Regions from separate parts of the Spinactinospora alkalitolerans genome, predicted to be linked through region 1. Evidence: predicted binding sites of a transcription regulator. Region 1 holds the regulator's gene; each other region holds the start of a gene.
What was found. The regulator HrcA, encoded in region 1, represses chaperone genes, less so after heat shock. The targets are predictions, from matches to a motif close to TTGGCACTCTCNNNNNGAGAGTGCCAA.
Positions count from the first base shown of each region.

Region 1 (2,262 bases):
GCGGTGGGGAACGTCACGTCCTTGGTGACGCCGAACGCGGTCTCGGAGAGGTCCATTTCGATGCGGACCTTGATGCTGCGTCCCCGGCGGACCCGGTCGCGCGGGCCGCGCCCGCCGCCCGGCTGGCCGCCGCCGAAGAAGGCGTTCATGATGTCGTCGAACGGGAAGCCCGCACCGCCGAATCCGCCCGCACCGCCGGCACCGCCGCCACCGGGCGCGAACGGGTCGGCGCCCATGTCGAACATCCGGCGCTTCTCCGCGTCGGAGAGGACCTCGTAGGCCTGGGTGACCTCTTTGAAGCGCTCCTGCGTGACAGGATCGGGGTTGATGTCCGGATGCAGTTCTCGCGCGAGCCGGCGGTATGCCTTCTTGATCTCGTCCTGGGTCGCTTCGCGGCGAACCCCGAGGATCTCGTAATAATCTCTGGCCACTTACTGCCCCGCCAAGATTTGACCGACGTATCTTGCCACTGCGCGTACCGCTCCCATCGTTCCTGGGTAGTCCATTCGGGTCGGGCCGACCACCCCGAGTTTGGCCAGCGACTGGTCGCCGATTCCGTAACCGGCGGACACGATCGAGGTGGTGTGCAGCCCCTCGTGAGAGTTCTCCGCGCCGATGCGCACCGTGAGCATAGAGGGGTCGCCCACCTCCCCCAGCAAACGGATGAGGACGACGTTTTCTTCCAAGGCCTCCAGTACGCCACGCAGGCTAGCGGAGAATCCCATCGCGGCGAGATTCGCGGTGCCGCCGAGGACGACCTTCTCCTCGTGCTTCTCCACGAGGCTCTCCAGCAGCACCGAGAGCACCGAGGCCGCCATCGGGCGCTCCTGGACGGGCAGCAGGAGCGGCACGCCCGACACCGCCCTGGGGACGTCGTTGAGCCACTTGCCGACGAGCGCCTGGTTCAGCACAGTGCGCAGGTTCTCGACGGAGGACTCGGTGACCTGCTCCATGCCGTCGATGACCCGCTGCTCCACGCGGCCGGTGTCGGTGATCAGGACCATCATCACGCGCTGCGGGCCCAGCGGCACGAGTTCGACGTGCTGGACCGACGACCGCGTGAGCGAGGGGTACTGCACGATGGCGACCTGGCGCGTCAGCTGGGCCAGCAGCCGCACGGTGCGGGCCACGATCTCGTCGAGGTCGACCGCCCCGGACAGGAACGTCTCGATCGCGCGGCGCTCCGCCACCGACAGCGGCTTGACCGTGGACAGCCGGTCGACGAACAGGCGGTAGCCCTTGTCGGTGGGGACCCGGCCGGCGCTGGTGTGCGGCTGGGCGATGTAGCCCTCCTCTTCGAGGGCGACCATGTCGTTGCGGATCGTCGCCGGCGAGACACCGAGACTGTGCCGGTCGACCAGCGTCTTGGATCCCACGGGCTCGTTCGTGGACACGTAGTCCTCGACGATGGCACGCAGCACCGCCAGTTTCCGGTCGTCGAGCACGCGCTCACCTCCTGGCACTCCGTGGTCTTAAGTGCTAATTCTATGTCGCCCCGCCAAGTCGGCCCCCAACCGGTGAACGACGTGCGGCGGGTGTCCGCCGAGATCACGGGCGAGTCCGCCGCCCGGCCACCCCGCCGGCGGTCGGCCGATCCTCTCATGTCCGGGTCACAACGCGAGGTCGGAGCGGTCGCCGGCGCCCGGAGCGCCTTCGGCGACACGCCGACGGCCGATCCGGGACGCGACCCCGGCGCACCGCTACAATCCGGGCCCGTGCGCACCAACTCCGGCAAGAGATACGACGAGGACGTGCTCGCGGGCGACTGGCGCCGCCCCCGCAAGGGGCAGGTCCCGACGGTCCCCGCCGAGCACGGGCTCGTCCTGGAGTCCGCGGACGAGGGGTTCTGCGGCGCGGTCGTCACCTGGGACCGCAGCACCGTCACGCTGGAGGACCGCAAGGGCCGGCGCCGGGTGTTCGACCTCGCCCCGGCGGCCTTCCTCGTCGACGGCGCGCCCGTCACCGTCGTGCGCCCCGCGGCGGCACCGGCCACCGGGCGGCCGCGCAGCGCCTCCGGTTCCATCGCGGTACGGGATCTGCGGTCCCGGGTCGCCAGGGAGAGCCGGATCTACGTCGAGGGCGTGCACGACGCCGAGCTCGTGGAGCGGGTCTGGGGGCACGACCTGCGCGTGGAGGGCGTGGTCGTGGAGTACCTGGAGGGCGTCGACCACCTCCCCGAGGTCGTCGAGGAATTCGGTCCCGGGCCGGAGCGGCGGCTCGGCGTGCTGGTGGACCACCTCGTGCCCGGGTCCAAGGAGAGCC
Region 1 is NZ_JACCCC010000001.1:4,679,224-4,681,485, forward strand. It holds gene dnaJ (molecular chaperone DnaJ) at 1-431, opposite strand, end outside; gene hrcA (heat-inducible transcriptional repressor HrcA) at 432-1,445, opposite strand; gene HDA32_RS20765 (DUF3097 domain-containing protein) at 1,752-2,262, shown strand, end outside.

Region 2 (2,262 bases), 4.4 Mb from region 1:
CGACGATGGTGGTCTCGTCCTTGGTGACGACGACCTTGCGGGCGCGGCCGAGCAGGTCCAGCTCGGTGTTCTCCAGCTTGAGGCCGACCTCCTCGGTGATGACCTGGCCGCCGGTCAGCACGGCGATGTCGCCGAGCTGGGCCTTGCGGCGGTCACCGAAGCCCGGGGCCTTGACGGCGACGGACTTGAAGGTGCCGCGGATCTTGTTGACGACCAGGGTCTGCAGCGCCCCGCCCTCAAGGTCCTCGGCGATGACCATGAGCGGCCGACCGGCCTGGAGGACCTTCTCCACGACCGGCAGGAACTCGTTGTTGTTGGAGATCTTGGAGTTGACGATGAGGATGTAGGGGTCCTCCAGGACCGTCTCCATCCGCTCCAGGTCGGTGGCGAAGTAGGGCGAGATGTAGCCCTTGTCGAAGCGCATGCCCTCGGCGAGCTCGAGCTCCAGCCCGAAGGTCTGGCCCTCCTCGACCGTGATGACGCCTTCCTTGCCGACCTTGTCCATCGCCTCGGCGATGACCTCGCCGATCTGGGGGTCGTTGGCGGAGATCGAGGCGGTGGAGGCGATCTGCTCCTTGGTCTCGACGTCCTTGGAGAGGTTCGCCAGCTCCTCGCTGATGCGGCCGACGGCCGACTCGATGCCGCGCTTCAGGCCGACCGGGTTGGCGCCGGCGGCGACGTTGCGCAGGCCCTCGCGCACCATGGCCTGGGCCAGGACGGTGGCGGTGGTGGTGCCGTCACCGGCGACGTCGTCGGTCTTCTTCGCGACCTCCTTGACGAGCTCGGCGCCGATCTTCTCCCACGGGTCCTCGAGCTCGATCTCCTTGGCGATGGAGACACCATCGTTGGTGATGGTCGGGGCGCCCCACTTCTTCTCAAGGACGACGTTGCGGCCCTTGGGGCCGAGCGTCACCTTGACGGCGTCAGCGAGCTGGTTCATGCCGCGCTCGAGGCCGCGCCGGGCTTCCTCGTCAAACGCGATCAGTTTGGCTGCCATAGACTTCTTGTCCTCCCGAGACCGGGCTGATACGCGAAGGAACGAGCCGACGCCCGCGACGGACGACCAGGGTCCTGCCCGGCAACCCGTCTGCCGGAGACCATGGCCTCATCGCCTCGATCCTGGGTTAGCACTCCTTGTCTCAGAGTGCTAACGGTCCCTTTTTTAGCACTCTCCCTTGGGGAGTGCAAACGCCTTGACCGCGATTTCGCCATGGGGTTACCCCCAGGTCAGAGCCGCGAAAAGATTCACGTGCGGGCGGGGCCCGAGGCGGGCGGCCCGGGGGGCGCAACAGCAACGGCCGGAGCGCCGATGCGCTCCGGCCGTTCTCGCAGGACCGGGGTCGGGGACGGCGGGGTCAGCAGCCGCCGGCGACCGCGGGGATGATCGAGACCTGGCTGCCGACCGGGACCGCGGTGTCGAGTCCGTCGGCGAAGCGGACGTCCTCGTCCCCCACGTAGACGTTGACGAAGCGGCGGATCTTCCCGCCGTCGTCGAGGATCCGGGCCTGAATGCCCGGGTGATTGGCCTCCAGGTCGGCCAGGACCTCCTTGAGGGTGCCGCCCTCGGCCGTGACCTCGGCCGCGTCCTTGGTGTAGGTGCGCAGGATGGTCGGGACGCGAACGCTGACGCTCATGGCTGCGGGTACTCCTTCTCGTGGGGCTCGTGGTGGTGGCGGTGCGGACCGGCGCGGTGCGGACCGGTGCGGGCCGGGGATCGGACCGGGGACGGCGGGGGTCAGGCGAGTCCGGCGTCCTGGAACGCGTCCAGGGACGGCCGGATCGTCGCGGTGACCCCGGAGTCCACGGCGTTGAGCGTCTTGAGCCCGTCGCCGGTGTTGAGCACCACGGTCTCGGCCTCGGGGTCGAGCGCGCCCTCGGCGAGCAGCTTGCGCAGCACGCCGGTCGTGACGCCGCCCGCGGTCTCGGCGAAGACGCCCTCGGTGCGCGCCAGGAGCTTGATGGAGTCGACCACCTCGGCGTCGCTCACGTGCGCCACCGCGCCGCCGGTGCGCTTGCAGATGTCGAGCACGTAGGGGCCGTCGGCCGGGTTGCCGATCGCCAGCGACTTGGCGATGGTGTCGGGCTTGACCGGCTGGATGACGTCGTGGCCGCTCTCCCACGCCTTGGCGACCGGGGAGCAGCCCGTGGCCTGGGCGCCGAAGATCCTGTACGGCCGGTCCTCGACCAGGCCCAGCTCGATCAGCTCGCGGAAGCCCTTGTCGATCTTGGTGAGCTGGGAGCCGGACGCGATCGGGATGATGA
Region 2 is NZ_JACCCC010000001.1:271,776-274,037, reverse strand. It holds gene groL (chaperonin GroEL) at 1-997, opposite strand, end outside; gene HDA32_RS01405 (MoaD/ThiS family protein) at 1,356-1,634, opposite strand; gene thrC (threonine synthase) at 1,736-2,262, opposite strand, start outside.
Region 2: groL (chaperonin GroEL) is a predicted target of HrcA. The motif match lies at 1,163-1,189, and genes of this name have one in related genera.

Region 3 (2,262 bases), 790 kb from region 1:
ACGGCCGATCCGCGTTTCTTAATCGTTACGTTGCCGACGCGCCGTTCGCGCAGGACCGCCCGCAGCCGCTTCAGGGAGAAGGGCATGACGTCGGTGACCTCGTAGGCCCGGCACAGCGGGGTCGGCACCAGCCGGTCGCCGGTGATGTAGGCGATGTTGGGGTCGAGCAGCGCCCCGTCCACGGCCGCGGCGGCCTCGGCCACCAGGTGCGCGCGGATCACCGCGCCGTCGGGCTCGTAGAGGTAGCGCCCCGGCGCCGCGACGGGGGGATCGCCCAGGCCGGGATCGGCGACCACGGTGGTCCGCTCCGGATCGGCCTGCGCGCCCCCGGTCCGCAGCAGGGTGGCGCGGCGTGCGGGCCGGCCCGGGATCTCGGGCGGGTCCGAGGGGAGCGGGGCCTCCGCCGGCGCCCCGAACCACAGCGCGGCCTCCTTCACCTCCCCGTCCACCGAGATCCACTCGGCGACCGCTTCGTCGGGGACCAGCTCGTGGGGGATGCCGGGCGCGGCCTTGACGCACGCGGCCGGCGCCCCCTGAGCCAGTTCCATGACCGCCGTCCAGGTCGGCGTGTAGGCGTCCGGGTTGAACACCCGTCCCCGCCGCCCCCTGCGGGCCGGGTCGCAGAACACCGCCGCGTAGTCGCCCGGCGAGGCCTGCGTCGCGTCGCCCAGGCGCACACCGGCCAGGGCGGTCAGCCCCAGCGACTCGATGTTGGCCCCGGCGACCGCGACGGTGAGGGGGTCGAGGTCCACGCCCTCCACGGTCAGGCCCTCCCCGGCCATGGCGGCGAGGTCCGCGCCGATGCCGCAACCCAGGTCGCCCACTGGTGCGGAGACGTCGGCGCGGACTCCCGCGGCGAGGCGGCGGGCGCGGTAGCGGGCGACCGGGAGGCGCGTGGCCTGCTCCAGCCCGTTGGGGGTGAAGTAGAGGCGTTCGGCCAGGGCGTCGAACTTCTCCCGCGCCCGGCCGCGCAGACGCGCCTGGGTCAGGGCCGCATTGACCAGGTCCGGAATGGGTATGCCGAGTCCGGAGAAGTCGTCATCACAGCGTGATGCGAGGTCGTGGCGCAGCCGGGTGGCGGCCTTGAGGGGGTCGGCGTCGATCTCGGCCGCGTCCAATCCGTCGAGCAGTCGCCGGCCGGCCGGCGTGAGCAGTGCGCGGAAGGCCGCGATTTGCCCGGTAGTCACCCTCGTGTTCCCCCGTGACCTGTTGTTTGACGAGCCCGATGTGCCCGGCTAATGTTCCATCCTGGCACTCTCAGAGGTAGAGTGCTAATCGCGACGAGGCCGGTCTGGCACCCGCGACGACAGGCCGCCGTGGTCGCCCCTTTACCAGCATGCCGTTTTGAAATCATCGAGCCTGAAGGGGGAGGTCACACCGTGTCGACCGCCACCGAGAGCAAGACCGTGCTGAAGCCGCTTGAGGACCGCGTCGTCGTCAAGCAGCTCGAGGCCGAGCAGACCACCGCCTCCGGCCTGGTCATCCCGGACACCGCCAAGGAGAAGCCGCAGGAGGGCGAGGTCCTCGCTGTGGGCCCGGGCCGCTGGGACGACGAGGGCGAGAACCGCATCCCGCTGGACGTCAAGGTCGGCGACGTCGTGCTGTACAGCAAGTACGGCGGCACCGAGGTCAAGTACAACAACGAGGACTACCTCGTCCTCTCCGCCCGCGACCTGCTCGCGGTCGTCGAGAAGTAGGCCTTCCACGCCTCTTGTCGTCCCCCGCCCCGGCCGGCTCTTCGCCGGGCGGGGCGGATCTGTTCTTTCGTACTTGACCGAAGGACCGAGGAAGCATGCCGAAAATCCTGGAATTCGAGGACGACGCGCGGCGCTCGCTCGAGCGCGGCGTCGACCACCTCGCCAACGCCGTCAAGGTCACGCTCGGCCCGCGGGGCCGCAACGTGGTCATCGACAAGAAGTTCGGCGCCCCCACCATCACCAACGACGGCGTGACCGTCGCGCGTGAGATCGAGCTGGACGACCCCTACGAGAACCTGGGGGCCCAGCTCGTCAAGGAGGTCGCCACCAAGACCAACGACGCCGCCGGTGACGGCACCACCACCGCCACCGTCCTGGCCCAGGCGCTCGTGCACGAGGGCCTGCGCAGCGTCGCCGCCGGCGCGTCCCCGATGTCCTTGAAGAAGGGCATCGACGCCGCCGCCCAGAAGGTGGCCGAGACCCTGGTCGACCAGGCCCGCGAGGTCGGGGAGCGCGAGGACATCGCCTACGTGGCGACCAACTCCGCGCAGGACCAGCAGATCGG
Region 3 is NZ_JACCCC010000001.1:5,472,718-5,474,979, reverse strand. It holds gene HDA32_RS24345 (class I SAM-dependent methyltransferase) at 1-1,187, opposite strand, end outside; gene groES (co-chaperone GroES) at 1,380-1,697, shown strand; gene groL (chaperonin GroEL) at 1,793-2,262, shown strand, end outside.
Region 3: groES (co-chaperone GroES) is a predicted target of HrcA. The motif match lies at 1,249-1,275, and genes of this name have one in related genera.